One region of the Psychrobacillus sp. NPDC093180 genome, then DNA from elsewhere that is predicted to be linked to it. Evidence: a T-box and tRNA genes for the amino acid it is inferred to sense, from the RefSeq annotation. Region 1 holds a T-box; the other holds one or more tRNA genes.
The links. The T-box of region 1 lies ahead of argS (arginine--tRNA ligase). A T-box ahead of a tRNA ligase gene usually reads a tRNA of that ligase, here a tRNA-Arg.
Positions count from the first base shown of each region.

Region 2: it has a tRNA-Arg gene. The T-box ahead of argS (arginine--tRNA ligase) is inferred to sense a tRNA for this amino acid. The anticodon was not compared.

Region 1 covers NZ_JBIVOJ010000003.1:42,640-50,938, forward strand. The annotation lists gene ACIP9W_RS05690 (nitroreductase family protein) at 1-142, shown strand, start outside; gene ACIP9W_RS05695 (flavin reductase family protein) at 164-679, shown strand; gene ACIP9W_RS05700 (collagen-like triple helix repeat-containing protein) at 756-1,364, opposite strand; gene argS (arginine--tRNA ligase) at 1,445-3,142, opposite strand; T-box leader at 3,153-3,347, opposite strand; gene ACIP9W_RS05710 (MBL fold metallo-hydrolase) at 3,464-4,321, shown strand; gene ACIP9W_RS05715 (ABC transporter substrate-binding protein) at 4,565-6,178, shown strand; gene ACIP9W_RS05720 (ABC transporter permease) at 6,271-7,215, shown strand; gene ACIP9W_RS05725 (ABC transporter permease) at 7,247-8,095, shown strand; gene ACIP9W_RS05730 (ABC transporter ATP-binding protein) at 8,129-8,299, shown strand, end outside.
Region 2 covers NZ_JBIVOJ010000006.1:193,752-202,050, forward strand. The annotation lists gene ACIP9W_RS10975 (hypothetical protein) at 1-271, shown strand, start outside; gene ACIP9W_RS10980 (GNAT family N-acetyltransferase) at 284-760, opposite strand; gene ACIP9W_RS10985 (TPM domain-containing protein) at 866-1,687, opposite strand; gene ACIP9W_RS10990 (LemA family protein) at 1,687-2,265, opposite strand; gene ACIP9W_RS10995 (hypothetical protein) at 2,412-2,666, shown strand; gene ACIP9W_RS11000 (catalase) at 2,581-3,357, shown strand; tRNA gene ACIP9W_RS11005 (tRNA-Arg) at 3,428-3,499, opposite strand; gene clpP (ATP-dependent Clp endopeptidase proteolytic subunit ClpP) at 3,665-4,261, shown strand; gene ACIP9W_RS11015 (HPr family phosphocarrier protein) at 4,539-4,796, opposite strand; gene whiA (DNA-binding protein WhiA) at 4,816-5,757, opposite strand; gene ACIP9W_RS11025 (gluconeogenesis factor YvcK family protein) at 5,821-6,777, opposite strand; gene rapZ (RNase adapter RapZ) at 6,782-7,666, opposite strand; gene ACIP9W_RS11035 (NUDIX domain-containing protein) at 7,659-8,141, opposite strand.

The DNA of each region.
Region 1 (8,299 bases):
ACTATCAAAAGAAGTGAAAGAATCTTGGGGGATACAAGAAAAATGGGAACTTATTGCCGAGCTACCATTTGGCAATCCTATTTCATCCCCGAAAGAAAAACTAATAGAACCGGTGGAACATCGTGTTGTGATTATAAAGTAAACAAGAATGGGAGTGTATTTAATGGTAAGTGTAAATGTAAATGTAGGATCTGCACAAGATGAATTCAAAAAAGCTTTAGGAAATTATCCGACTGGCGTAACAGTAGTGACCACTTTTGATCAGGCAAATAATCCAGTAGGGTTAACGGTCAATTCATTCGCTTCTGTTTCTCTAGATCCTTTACTTATATTATGGTCCATTGATAAAAAGTCGGGCTCCTATCCTGTATTTATAGAAGCGGAAAAATTTACGGTAAATATTTTGGCTGACGATCAAGCGGATATTTGTAGTTTATTTGCTTCAAAGGTAGAAAATCGTTTTAGTCAATGCGAGTGGGAGGAATCGGCTAGACACTTGCCTGTGTTGTCTGGATCACTTGCCCAATTGGAATGCAAAACTGCGCAGCAAATTGATGCCGGAGACCACATCATTTTTATTGGGGAAGTTATCCATATTCATAATGAAGATAAAAAACCGTTACTTTATCATAAAAGAAACTTTGGAGCAATTCCTGACAACTTTTATAAAAATAAATAATGATGATTTCTATTGAAAACATCTTGCCGAATGAAAGAAAGGGCAAGATGTTTTTTGTTTGAATTATTCTATAATATTACTTAGTAGAAAGCTTTTTAATCGTCAATGCTGCGTTGACGTTATTTTGGGTGCCTCCCGCGTTTCCCGGTAAGTCGAGATGGCTAGGAGTAGATGTATGATTTCTAAGGGTTAGCTCCGTGTTATCCTCTAATTGGAGGATTTGGATACCTATATTGGGGGCATTTCCGTCCTCTGTACCAAAGGTCGTATTGGTTGCTTCGATTCCGTTAGCAAATAACGTTAACTGATTCGATTGTTTGCCAGTAACGTGGTAGATAATTTCGTATATACCACCATACTTAATTTTAATTTTAGACTCTCCAGCATTATGTGAAATCCCTTGTGTTAAAAGGCCATTTGAATCGAAGGAAATATCCTCTTCCTGATGAATACGTTGTTCACCAATGTTATAAATGTAAGCAAATTCAGCAATTCCACCTGGTGGTCCTTGAACACCTGTTTTCCCTATAGGACCTTCCAATCCCATAAATCCACGTGGCCCTCTTTCACCTCGTTCACCAGAAGGTCCTTGGATTCCTCGAGGACCTTCTGGACCCATTGGACCTCTTCTGCCTCTATTAGTATGAACTTTACCACATTTACTACATGGCTGATTATTATCCAATTAATTTCACCTCCCCTATTGATTAACTTATTCAAAAAAGAATAGGGGAATTGGACTTTCGACAGTAGTTTTTGGGTATATTACATTTCCGCAGGGGCTTTTATACCAAGTAGTCTTAATGATTCTTCTAATACAATTACAACAGATTGAACGAGCCCGATGCGATACGATAAATGCTTGGTATCGGTCATGATTTGCACATTACCATAAAAAGAATTAAAGGATTGTGCCAAATGCACTGCATACTTTGCCAGTAAGGATGGATCGTATTCATCTGTAGCTCGTAAAATAACCGATGGGAACTGCTGGAGGGACTTAATGACTTCCCACTCGTAATCATTTACATCCGTTATTTCAAAAGTGTTTGGAGCAGATGCTTTTCTTAAAATGGAACACGCTCTTGCATAGGTGTATTGAACATAAGGTCCAGTTTCACCTTCTGTTTGTAGCATTTTCTTTAAATCAAATTCGATATCATGCTTTCGGTGTTGTTTTAAATCACTGAAAATGACGGCACCGACGCCTACTGCTTTTGCCACTTCTTTTTTATTGATTAATGAAGGTTTTTTTTCTTCGATTGTTTTTTCAGCCAAGAGAATGGCTTCACTCAACACTTCTTCTAATAGAATAATTTTTCCTTTGCGCGTCGATAATTTTTTTCCGTCCTTTAGGATTAGACCAAAAGGGATATGTTGAATAGCATCTGACCATGGATAGCCCATTTTGTTTAATACAATTTTTAGTTGTGCGAAGTGTAAGCTTTGTTCATTTCCTACTACGTACAATGACTTGAAGAAGTTATAAGTATGCTTCCGGTGAATAGCAGCAGTAATATCCCTTGTCGCATATAAAGTAGCGCCATCGGATTTCTTGATAAGGCATGGGGGTAAATGTTCTCCAACATCTACTACTAGTGCACCATCTGATTCCACTAACAGATTCTTTTCGTGTAGCTCTTCAACAATAGGTTCCATTTTATCATTGTAATAAGCTTCCCCTTGGAAAGAATCAAAGGATACGCCAAGTAAGTCATATATTTTTTGAAATTCTTTCAATGATTCGGTACGAAACCAATCCCAAAGTGCTAATGCTTCTGTATCACCATCTTCTAACGATTTAAATGCTGCTCTTCCTTTGTCATTTAAGGAGTCATCTATTTTAGCTTTTTCATGAAAGCGAACATAAAGAGCCAATAGCGTTTTGATCGGAGCTTCTTGTACTTTCTTTTCACTTCCCCATAATCGATAAGCTACTAAAAGCTTCCCAAATTGGGTACCCCAATCGCCAAGATGATTGATTTTAACAGGTTGATAGCCACTTTTTTCATGTAATAACGCAATGGAATTTCCAATAACCGTAGATCTTAAATGCCCCATAGAAAATGGTTTTGCAATATTAGGGGAGGACATATCAATTGAGACAATTCCTCCAGCACCTATATGGGAAGTTCCATATTGTTTTCCTTGATTGAGAATGTTGGTTAATATCGAATGACCAAATGTCGCTCTTTTCATGAATATATTTACATACCCATTTACTGCTTCGATTTTTTCGATGCTTTCATCCTGAATATTCGCTGCAAGCTCCTGCGCAATCAGGATAGGAGATTGTCTAAGCTTTTTAGCAAAAGGAAAACAAGGCAATGCATAGTCCCCTAAATGAGCATATACAGGGATTTCAATCATACTGTCATCAATTGTTTCTGTTGTAAAACGCTGAAGAATGCTTACTATTTCTTTTTTCAATTGAATTCCTCCTAAACTAAAAAAAGCCTTCATCTCATCATAATAATGAGACGAAAGCTTAACTTCCGCGGTACCACTCAATTTGCCTATTTTGGCCACTTTCTCTATAACGGTGAGTCTCCGGCTTTTCTAAAAAGCATCTCCAAAGTGCGGTTCACAACTCTTCTTAACTAGGCTTTCACCATCCCTAGCTCGCTACTTAATCGGAAATTGTTACTCTCTTTTTCTCAGATATTGTATTTAAAATTACCAAAGGAAAGAAGAAAAGTCAAATTGTTTTGAAAAAAGGCATTAGGGTATAGATTCACTTAGAAGGGAAAAGCTAACAATGATAAAAATGAAAAGAGGGTACTTATGGATTCTAATATTTCATATGGGGATGATTATAAATTTATTCCAGCAACATCGATTGCAAGCGGAATAGGGATAGAAGTTCTGCCGGATATCTATTGTCATACAGTACAAATCGTCAATATTTGTTTAGTCGGAAAGCCTGATTCTAATGAGTTTGTGCTGGTAGATGCAGGTATGCCACACTCTGCAAATGATATTATTTCTGCAGTTGAGAAACGTTTTGGAACAGGTAGTAAACCAAGTGCTATCATTTTAACTCACGGACATTTTGATCATGTAGGTGGCATCATTGAGTTAGTGAACAAGTGGGAAGTTCCAGTTTATGCACATTCATTAGAGTTGCCTTTCTTAACGGGAAAAGAAAGTTATCCTAAGCCAGACCCTACTGTAGAAGGTGGTATGGTAGCTAAAATGTCCCCTATGTTTCCTATTGATCCAATAAATTTAGGCAATAACATAAAAGAGTTGCCTTCGGATGGAACCGTACCATATATGCCTGATTTTAGATGGATTCATACCCCTGGTCATTCCCCAGGACATGTCTCTTTTTATAGAGAAAAAGATGGACTATTAATAGCTGGTGATGCGTTTGTCACGGTGAAACAAGAATACTTATATAAAGTGCTAACACAGGAGCAGGAAATTAGTGGTCCACCGAGATACCTTACTACCGATTGGGTAGCAGCTAGAGAGTCGGTGGAAAAATTAGCAGAATTAAATCCAAAAAACGCGGTTACTGGTCATGGATTACCGATGTCAGGTGATTTGTTAACGAGTAACCTACGACTATTGGTAACAGATTTTGAAAAAATCGCTATGCCTGATTACGGAAAATATGTAGATGGACACAATCAGTAAAAAATAATCATAAAAACGTTTAGAGGGTGTGAGTAAATCACACCAGCTAAACGTTTTTATGTATGTGGATATGAAAATACAGTCAAGGAAAACAGAATATTATGATTATTTATTTATGTATTGAATATTCTATCGGTTTAGTGCATTATATTCTTATCGGTTTTGTAGGGATTAAATTATCTGAATAAAAATTCAGAGTAAATAAAGCTACCAACGATAAAACATATTGCAAGGAGGATAATCATGCAATCTATTAAGAGAAATAAATGGATGATGGCAATTGTAGGAATACTATTAATAATAGGATTAGCGGCATGCTCTAATAATGAGGCTAATACAAGTAAAACGGGTAATGAAGAAGAGGATGCAGGAGAACCAGTAGTAAGTGAAACGCTAAAAGTTGCGTATGCATCAGATCCGGATACACTCGATTGGAGTTATACTGGAGCATCACCAACAAGAGACGTAGCATGGCATATTTTCGAGATGCTATTTGCATTGGATAACGATTTTGCTATCCAACCAATGTTAGCAGAGAGCTATGAGGTGAATGAAGACAGAACGCTTTATACGATAAAAGTACGTGAAGGTGTTAAATTCCACGATGGGTCAGTACTTACTGCAGAAGATGTAGTTGCTTCTATTGACCGTTGGGGGAAAATATCGTCAGTTGGTAAAACAACGTTTACTCACATCGAGTCGGTTACTGCCACTTCAGAAAATGAAGTCCAAGTAAAGCTTTTAGAACCATATAACTCTTTACTAGCAGATTTTGCTGCACCAAAATCTGCACTTATGATTATTCCAGCTAAAGTTGCGGAAGCGGCTGGTGAGCAACCCTTGAAACCAGAGCATTTAATAGGAACTGGTCCATACGCATTTGAGAAGTGGGATAGAGGTCAAGAAATCGTTGTGAAAAAATTTGCTGATTACTCAGCACGTGAAGAGGAAGACTGGGGCGGACTAACAGGCAAGAAAACCGCTTATTTCAATGAAATTAAATTTATGATTGTAAAAGATCCGCAAGTAATACTAAATGGATTGAAAACTGGTTTGTATGATTATGGCCAATCCATTCCTACAGATTTAAATGAGGTAGTTGCAAGTACACCGAATGTTGATCCTGTAACTTATATGAATGGCTATTCGACCATTACACCAGATAAATCAGAAGCTCCTTTTAACGATATTAAAGTACGCCAAGCTTTAAATCATGCTTTAGATAAAAAAGTTATTGCAGAAGCAACATATGGCTCTGAAGAGTTTTATCAATTAGATGGCGCGCTTTTCGTTCCTGAACAAGTAGAACTATATTCAGATAAAGGTTCGGATGACTACTTGGCATATGACAAAGAGCTTGCGAAAAAACTGTTAGAGGAATCGAGCTACAATGGTGAAACATTAAAAGTAGTGTATTCTAGCAACTCGGAAGAATACAATAAAATCGCACAAGTTGCTAAACAGCAACTAGAAGAGGTTGGTTTCAAAGTAGAGCTTATTTCTTATGAATGGGCAACGTATCTTGAAAAATGGGGCGATCCTGCAAACTGGGATTTAGTAGTTATCGGATGGTCTACTCGTTTCTCTCCAAACGAATTAGGAATGCTTGTACCAAATATACAAAGTAGTGGTTGGTATGAAAGTCCACGTTGGTCTGACTTAATTGCTCAGTGGGGAGAAGCTGAGACAGGAGAACAACAAAAAGAAATCCTTACTGAAATGAACCAAACGGTCAACGATGAGCTTCCATTTATTAAAATTGCGAATCTAACTACACTAGACATTAAAACAAATAAAATTAAAAACTATGAAAACTGGTTAGGTCAACGATTCTGGAATACTTGGAAAGCTGAATAGTTTAGTTGAAAGGATAAGCTTGTTGGGTACTATTTCTGACAAGCTTTCCTTTATTGCTTTTATAAAAAAGTTGCTTGTGAGGTGAGAGGGAATTGCTACAATACACGATTAGAAGATTGTTTTCATTAATACCAGTAATGTTCATCGTGAGTATTATTGTGTTTATGATTATTCATTTGACACCAGGAAATCCAGCCCATCTTATTTTAGGGGAAGATGCTTCAGAAGAAAGTATTAAGCAACTGGAAGAGCAATTAGGATTGGATCAACCAGTAGTTATGCAATATGTTAACTGGGTTAAGGATATTGTGACAGGTGACTTTGGTCAATCTGTTTATTCGTCTGAACCTGTGTTAGATATTATTTTAGGACGTCTTGGTCCAACTTTTAGTATTACGATTGTATCTATAATTATGATCTTAGTAATCTCGATTCCAATCGCTATAGCCGCTGTTTGGAAACGAAATACATTAATAGATCCATTATTTATATCTATCTCTCTTCTAGGGGTTTCTATTCCAGAGTTTTGGTTTGCGATGCTATTAGTACTTGGGTTTGCGGTTTCTATTCCGTTGTTCCCTGTAGCAGGTTATATCCCGATGGCAGACGGAATTTTTCAGTGGTTGTATCATTTGATATTACCTTCATTTGTACTGGCTGCTGTTGAAATTGGTTTAGTTGCAAGGATGCTTAGAGACGGCATGCTTGAATCGGTAAACCAGGATTATATTAGAACTGCTCGTGCAAAAGGCGTGAAAGAAAGCATCGTGTTGATGAAGCATGTTTTTTCCAATGCACTCATTCCGACGACGACGGTAATTGGCGCAATGGTCGCAGGCTTACTTGGAGGTACAGTTATCATTGAAACGATGTTTACGATACCAGGAATGGGCCAGTTATTAGTCGATTCTATTTATAGAAGAGATTATCCGATCATTCAAGGCGTTATCTTATTTATCGCGGTTGTATATGTAATAGTTAACTTGTTGGTTGATCTACTATATACATTTTTGGATCCGAGAATTCGGTATGATTAATGTCTGAAAAATTGGAAAGGGGGATTATTAAATGCTGAAGCGAAAAAGAAATTTATTGTCAATTGGCATACTTCTTCTAATAACGATTGCAACGATTACTGCATCATTATGGAGTCAGACATCTCCTTCTTTTATCGATCCGACTCTGCGTTTACTCAGCCCTTCGAGTGAACATTGGTTTGGTACCGATCACTTTGGTAGGGATATATTTATCCGAACTATATATGCTGCAAGAGTTTCTTTGATCGTCGGAGCGGTCGTGGCAGTAGTAGCGACATTTTTAGGAACGGTCACAGGTTTAATAGCAGGTTACTATAAAAAAGCGGATTCAATCATAATGCGAATAGTGGATGGCATGTTAGCCTTTCCAGCGTTAATACTTGCATTGGCATTAGTTGCTGCTCTTGGAGGATCTGTTGCGAATATTATTATTGCACTAGGATTTGCATTTTGGCCTATTATGACAAGAATCGTTCGAGCAGCAGTACTTCAAGTAAAAAATGTGCAATATATTGAAGCTGCTAAAACTACAGGAGCAAGTGATTTTGTTATTTTGACAACTTATATACTGCCAAATATATTGTCTCCAATTATAGTGCAGGGGACCTTTACCTTTGCAAGGGCAATACTCGCTGAAGCAGCGCTTAGTTTCTTAGGTATCGGAGTAAATCCGACCACGCCGACTTGGGGCAATATGCTTCAAGAAGCACAGATTTACATTTCGATGGCACCTTGGTTTTCTATATTCCCTGGGCTTGGAATTGTCCTTACCGTTTTAGCGTTGAATATGCTTGGGGATGGAATAAGAGATGCGTTTGATCCACATGCGAAAAAACAATTGAAAAAAAGAAAGAAAGTTAGCCGGCAGAAATATGCGTAATCATACTTTACGTACTTGAGGAGTGGAGAAAGTATGCTTGAGGTGAAAAATTTAAAAGCTTATATAGATACACCAGCAGGTATTGTAAAAGCAGTCGATGATGTATCGTTCTCTTTAAAAGCTGGAGAAACGATAGGGATTGTTGGTGAATCAGGTAGTGGAAAAAGTGTTTTAGCTCTATCTTTAATGCAACTAAATCCTTCT
Region 2 (8,299 bases), on a different contig from region 1:
CATGGAGAATTTTTTTGTTAAAGAAGTATCAGAAAAAGAAAGTGGGGAAAGGGCAGCAGCTCTTCCTGAAATAGAAAATTATCATATTCACTTAACTAATGCAGTAGATAAAGAAACAATATTATATACTATTACGTTATACGAGGATGGAGTTTTCACGTTCTCTCCAGGCTTTAGCTTTGGAATTACTGGTGACATTACTACTGAATCGAAAGTTTTCTTTTATGAGGAGATCAAGCAAAGACTAGATGAATTTGCCGATAACGAATAAACAAAAAACCAACTAATCGTTGGTTTTTTCTTGTTGAACACTTGCTGATTTTAAAATAAACTCTACTTCCCCTTCATTCATGTTGCCTGTTTTTTGGAATCCGTAGCTTTCGTATAACTTGATAGCAACTTCATTATCTGGTTCTGTCGATAGATAAATTGTTTCACAGCCGTCTAGCTGTTTCATTTCGTCCAAGATCAATTGTATAGCCTCTCTGCCGTAGCCTTTTCCCTGACATGTATGATCAATCATTAAGCGACAGATCCAGTAATTCTTCGTATCCTCATCTAACCCATACATCGCAAACCCAATTACCTTGTCATCTACTTCAATGCCTTTAACAATCCATCCATTTTCGTAAATCGATTGCACGATTGATAACGCATTGGAGGCTACAAATTTTTCTATTACGGTTGCTTTTCCGTTCTCGTTCGTCGTTAAAAGAACGGTTCTTAACCAATTATCTTTATTAATCTCTACAAGTTTCAATCCCAAATCCCCCATTCCTCTCATCCAGATTATTTTATCAGGAATGGCAAATCAAACATATAACTACACGAAAAAAAGCCCCCAAAAGGGCTTTTTATTCATGATTTACCATTTGCGACCTGCTCCACCACCTCCGGAGCTACCACCACCGAAGCCGCCGAAACCTCCGCCTGAACTTCTTCCTCCAGAGCCTCCGAACCCGCCAAAGCCTCCTCCGAAGCTTCCTGGCCCAAACATGCGTGTAGAGCGTCTACCACCGGAGCCAGGTCTTCCACCACCGCCTCCGCGACCACCAGACATAATGGTGATAATCATATAAATCACGAAGATAACGATAATAATTGTGGAAAACGAAAAGCCTCCACCGGAAGCTGCTGGATCTTTCGGATCTTCTAGCTCCCCGTCCCAACCGTATTCTGTTGCAACTTCATTGTATAAAACTTGGTATGTGGAAAGAACTGCATCATCAACAGCTCCCTCGTTTAGAAAGGGTTTCGTATAGTCATCTAAAATTCTTCCAATTTTTCCATCAGGTAAAGCTCCTTCGAGTCCCTGACCTACAGTAATATAAACATCTCGATTCCCTTTCTTTGTTGGATCTGTTTCAATTACAAGTAACACACCATTATTCTTTTCAGGATCTCCTATCCCAAACTCTCGGATAACATCCACGCTAAACTGATTGACATCTTGCCCATTTAAAGAGTTGATAATCATAACGACAATTTGTGAGCCTGTCGCCTTATCTAATTTCAACCCAAGCGCTTCTACTTCCTGCTTAGTCGTCTCTGATAAAAAGCCTTCATAATCCTGTACATAGGACTCTCCAGGTATCGGCTTAGGTATATCCGTTGCTGCTACAGCTACGATTGGAACGAAAAGAAATAAAAGTAGCGCAGCTAGGAGCAGACGCGCAACTTTTTTCATTATTCTCCATCTCCTTCAAAGTCCACTACTGGAGCATCCTGTGCAGCTGCATCTGCTTTAAAATATTCCTTTTCATCAAAGCCAAAAATAGAAGCTACAATACTTCCAGGCATACGTTTTACTTTCTTATTGTAATCCGATACTACAGCATTATAGTCTTGCCTTGCTACAGACAATCGATTTTCTGTTCCCGCAAGCTCATCCATTAATTGACGGAAGTTTGCATCCGCTTTTAACTCTGGATAATTTTCTACCACTACTAATAATCTGCTTAAAGCGCCAGATAATTGGTCATTGGCAGCTGCTTGATCTTCTGGAGTAGACGCACCTGCTAATTTCGAACGAGCATCTGCGATATTGCTGAGTACTTCTTTTTCATGAGAAGCAAAGCCTTTCACTGTATTCACTAGGTTTGGAATTAAATCCAAACGACGTTGCAGCTGATTTTCTACTTGTGCGTATGCTTTATTCACATCTTCTTCAGCATCTACAAAGCTGTTTTTACTTGAGAATAAAACCACTGCAATGATCGCTATAATCACGATAATGATGACAAGCGGTCCTAATAATTTTTTCATTCTATTCACCTCTAACTTAAGTTTAATATTCATTTACCTTTAAAAAGCTATTGCGAAACATACCTTAACTTGTTCATTTCTTTTGATTAATATAAAAAATTTAGGGTAAGGATGAATAGACCGATCAATAATCGGAGGTGATTCACATGAATAGTATTAACAATCCGAATGATTCCATGCCAAAAGATGTAATCGATACACTGGAAAAGATTCAAGGAAGGTTTCCGGGAGCACGTCGCGCACATGCGAAAGGGTTGTTTTTCGAGGCAACGTTTACACCTAATGGGAATGCCATAGCCTATACAACGGCTGCACATTTGCAAAAAGAAGCCGTATCCAACTGTCCGGTTTTCGAACAGTCCACCAAACCCGACAGCATCCGATTTTCTTTCACCTTTTAAAGGTATGTCTGTGCAATTTCATTTACCAGATGGAACTGCAAGTCATCTAATTAGCACCACCATACCTATTTTCATAACAAAAGATCCAAAAACCTTTATAGATATGTTGAAAATTTTAACGGCAACTAAAACCGGATTGGACAAAGTGGATTTAGGAATAGGTGTGCTGAATATTATAAAAAAGTACCCAGAGAGAAAAAATATCTTGCTTGCTCTGCAAGAACAATTTAAACAGCCACCCATAAGCTATGCGTTGCTCCACTATTACCCAATACACGCATTCTATTTTGTCAATCAAGATGGAAAACGCCAAGCGATAAAATATGAATGGCAGCCTGTACAAGAAAAAGAAGCTTGGCTGGAGAAACCAGCAGCAAAAATAACATCTCCCGATTATCTCGAGGAAGATCTTCACGAGAAATTTAAAAATGGACCAATCTCTTTTAACTTAGTCATTCGTTTAGGCACAGAGGATGATGCTACGGATGACCCAACAGTTGATTGGCCAGAAGACAGGCAACAAATAATAGTTGGTCAATTAACATTAAACAAAGCTCTGTTTCCGAATGAGCCCATTTTGTTTGATCCGACTATAGTGACAGAAGGAATCGAGCTCACTGCAGATCCTATTCTTCACTTTCGTCATGATGCCTATGCGGTCTCTTATGATCGCCGTAAGAAAAATGAATAGAAAAAAACACCTGAAGCATGGAAATCATACTTCAAGTGTTTCTGTATTGCATTTTATAAAATTGATAAAACGCCCCCGGAGGGAATCGAACCCCCATCTCAAGAACCGGAATCTTACGTCATATCCATTAAACTACGGAGGCAAGCGACTAATCTATTATACAAATGATTTATAAATATTTCAACTTAACTTTTTAATGCTTAATATTTGACCTTCCTTGACCTTAATGTGTATGATAAAGTTACAGCTGAGATATACTTTTCAGTAATCAAAATAGACAATACCACCTTTGAAGGAGGCAATCAGGATGAATTTAATTCCTACAGTAATCGAACAAACAAATCGTGGAGAACGTGCGTATGATATTTATTCACGATTATTAAAAGACCGAATTATTATGCTTGGAAGTGGCATTGATGACAATGTAGCTAACTCAATCGTTGCACAGCTTCTATTTCTAGAAGCAGAAGATCCAGATAAAGATATTTCTATCTACATTAACAGCCCAGGCGGTAGCATTACAGCTGGTATGGCAATCTACGATACAATGCAGTTCATCAAACCAGATGTACAAACAATTTGTATTGGTATGGCTGCTTCTATGGGAGCATTCCTTCTTACAGCTGGAACACCTGGAAAACGCTATGCGCTTCCAAATGCTGAAGTAATGATTCACCAACCACTTGGTGGAGCTCAAGGGCAAGCAACAGAAATCGAAATTGCTGCAAAACGTATTTTATTCTTACGCGATAAATTGAATAAAATTATTTCGGAGCGCACAGGTCAACCTATCGAAATAATTGCAAGAGACACAGATCGCGATAACTTCATGACTGCTGAACGTGCAAAAGAATATGGTTTAATCGACCACATCATCGAACGCAGCGAAATGAAAAAATCATAATGAAAATTGTACCCAAGGGAATTTTACTTTCCTTGGGTATTTTTTATTGGGTGAGACTTAAAGCCTCTTATGTGGAAAAGCATAATTTAAATACGCGCAACGTTGAAGTCCATTTGCGCAATGTTCCTCTTCGAACACGCAACGTTATTATCGCTACTCGCAACGTTATAGCACATACGCGCAACATTCCCCTTCAAATGCGCAACGTATTGGTAGCCAAGCCACAAAAAAAGCCATCCCCGAGTCCAACTTGACCGAATGGGACAGCCCTTTGTTTTTATTCTTCATTGGCGATAAATTTTGCTAATGTTTCTACCGCTTCATCCTCGTCTGAGCCTTCTGCGCTTAAGTTTACCGTTATTCCTTTGCTTATTGCTAAGCTCATGATTCCCATGATACTTTTAGCGTTTACTTTTTTCTCATCTTTTTCTAAGTATACATCTGCAATATAACGATTTGCCTCTTGTACAAATAACGCTGCTTGTCTTGCTTGTAATCCCGAGGGTAATTTCACTTCGACTTGTTTTTCTGTCATCAATATACGCTCCATTTCACTAAATTGTTTCGCCTCTACGAAGTGCATCTGCGATTTCATCTATTTTTCGTAATCGATGGTTAATACCGGATTTACTAACATTTCCAGTGGAAACCATTTCCCCTAATTCTTTTAATGTTACATCTTGATATTCAACACGTAAACGTGCAATTTCCCGAAGTTTGTCTGGTAATTGATCGAGACCGATCGAACTTTCTATATAACGGATATTCTCTACTTGGCGAATAGCTGCACTAATTGTCTTGTTTAGATTAGCCGTTTCACAGTTAACTAAACGATTTACGCTATTTCGCATATCTCTGATAATGCGGACATCCTCAAATTTCAATAAGGCACTGTGGGCTCCTGCGATGCTTAAGAAATCAGAAATTTTTTCTGCTTCCTTTAAATATGCAACGAAGCCTTTTTTCCGTTCAATCGTTTTCGCATTCAACTCAAATCCATTCATCAAATCTACTAGTGCGTCACTATGCGTTTTGTATAACGAATAAATTTCTAAATGATATGAAGACGTTTCCGGATTATTAACAGAACCTCCAGCTAAAAACGCACCTCTTAAATAAGCGCGCTTACAGCAATTCTTTTTCACTAACTCTTTTGAAATAGAATATTCAAATTGAAAATGGTCCTTCAATATTTGTAAATCCTCTAATAACTCTTTCGCTCCATCTCGGATACGACAAATATACACATTATTTTTTTTCAATCTCATTTTTTTTCGAACAAGCAACTCTACTTGATATGGATATAACGATTTTATCAGTGTGTATAACCTTCTAGCAATTGCTGCATTTTCAGTTTGTACATCTAAACTAAGCGATTTATTGCTAAATGAAAGCGATCCGTTCATTCGAATAAGTGCGGATAGTTCAGCTTTTGCACAACATGGTTTGGACTCTTCCTGCGTCATTTCTTTTTTTGTTTCAGAAGCAAACGACATAATCCGTTTCCCCCTTTCTTGCTAATGATTACTTTCACTTGTTGAGAATTCAACTATAATCATTTACGCATATTCTACTAGCCATTTCGCTACTTTCATCGCATCATGACGCACTGCGCCACTATGGACGATGGAAATGTCTTTTTTCACAACTTCTAAGTTTAATGTTTCTAGTTGCTCTATATCTATTTTGACAGGTGATGCTTTTTCCTGCTTGTATAAATATTGTACATTTTCAGGGATCTCTTCATTACTTATTAAAACCACATCTAAGAAATTCTCACCAACATGATCTATTAAAGCATGAACATGATCAAATGCAGTATAGTCACTCGTTTCCCCGGCCTGTGTCATTAAATTACAAATATAAACCTTCTTCGCTTTTGAACAGATAATTGCCTCTTTTATACCTTCCACCAATAAATTCGGTAAAATACTAGTATATAGACTTCCAGGTCCAATTGCGATAATATCGGCTTCCCGTATTGTATTAATTGTTTCTGGTAACGGTTTCACATCAGATGGCGAAATAAAGACCTTCTCTATTCTCTTTCCATATGATGGAATTTTAGATTCTCCACTTACAATTTTTTGATCTTCAAATTGTGCATGAAGAGTCACTATTTGATTGGCTGCAGGAAGAACCTTCCCGTGAACCTTTAATACACGGCTCATCTCACTAATGGCATTAGCAAAATCACCTGTAATAGAAGTTAACGCTGCTAGCATTAAGTTACCTAAAGAATGGCCTTTCAGCTCTTCTGATTTAGAAAAACGATACTGGAACATTTCTTCCACTAAAGGTTCTACATCCGATAGTGCTGCCAATACATTTCGAACATCTCCAGGTGGTGGAATATCATAATCATCCCGTAATCGACCAGAACTTCCACCATCATCTGCTACAGTGACAATTGCTGTAATGTCGAGTGGGAATTTCTTTAAACCACGAAGCAATGTAGATAGTCCCGTACCACCACCAATAATAACTATTTTCTTACGGTGTTTTGTACGCTCCATTCCTTCATTCCTTTCTTATCGTTACATCTCTATGTGTAATAACCGTTTTATCATCTGCTTTTAATAGTTTACCAAAGTATTCAGCTAAAGTAACGGAACGATGTTGACCACCTGTACAACCAAAAGCGATAATTAGCTGCGTTTTACCTTCTCGTTTATACTGCGGAATCATAAATAAAAACAAATCCGTTAACTTCTCGATTAATGTCTTTGTATCTGCCCATTTTAATACATAGCTAGATACCTCTTCATCCAGCCCTGATTTCGGTTTTAGTTCTTCTATATAGAACGGATTGGGAAGAAATCGAACATCAAACACTAAATCGGCATCGATCGGGATACCATGTTTAAATCCAAATGACATTATATTCACAGTAAATACTTTACTACCTTTTGACGAAAATTCATCTTGTATTTTTTCCCTTAACTGGCGGGGTTTCATCGTAGATGTATTATAAATAAATTGAGCTCTTCCTCTTAACTCAGAAAGTAACTCTCTTTCTTTTTTTATACCATCTAGCGGTAGCCCGGAATCTGCTAGTGGATGAGAGCGTCTAGTCTCTTTATATCTTCTAACTAATACTTCATCTTTTGCATCTAAGAATAATACTTTTGGAGTTATCGTTGTAGCTTCTTGCAGCTGATTGACCGATTCCACTAAAGAATGGAACATTTCTCCCCCTCGTAAATCCATTACTGCTGCGATATTTCGAGGCTGTTTATTGGAATCGATCATTAGCTTAATGAATGTACTTAAAAGCTCTGGTGGCAAATTATCAATACAATAATACCCAAGATCTTCAAAACTCTGAATGGCAACTGTCTTACCTGCTCCAGACATTCCTGTAATAATGACCACTTCAGTTTCTGGCTTTTGCGTACTATCCATTGTATATTTCTCCCTCCGATGATTGCTGAATCGTTTCTGTTATCAATGAAAAATCAGGTGTGTAAACGAATGTTCCATATTGCATACCTTTTTCTTGCACAGCAAATAACAAATTTGTTCGATCGCCTTCAGCCATTGGAAGCGTGTGTAAAGCTTCTACTGGATGCCATTCTAAAAGACCTTCTCTTGTTTCATGAAATGGTGTACCTTCCAAATCCTTCGCAACAAATGTGAATAACATCCACTCATCTATTTGTTTGCCATCCTCTTCGATCACCATCGTGTATATCCCTTTTAAATGCGGTTTAATAGGTTTAGCATTCGTTTCCTCGGTAAACTCTCGAATTGCAGAAACGAGGATGGATTCTCCTGATTCCATCTTCCCGCCCGGAGCAACGTACCAGTTTCTCCTAGGCTTTTTTAATAAAAGAACTTTGCCATCTTTGCATATTAGTAAATTTGCGATTCTTTGCACGAATTGTCACTCCACATCTATCATGTGTTAATAATTTTATTATACATTAATTTTCACAAAAAGAGGCTGCTTCACGATTAAAATCGCGAAACAGCCTGTTCAACTATTTCTTATATAAAAAGGGGGGTCAATTTATATTTCTAACTATACGCTATAAT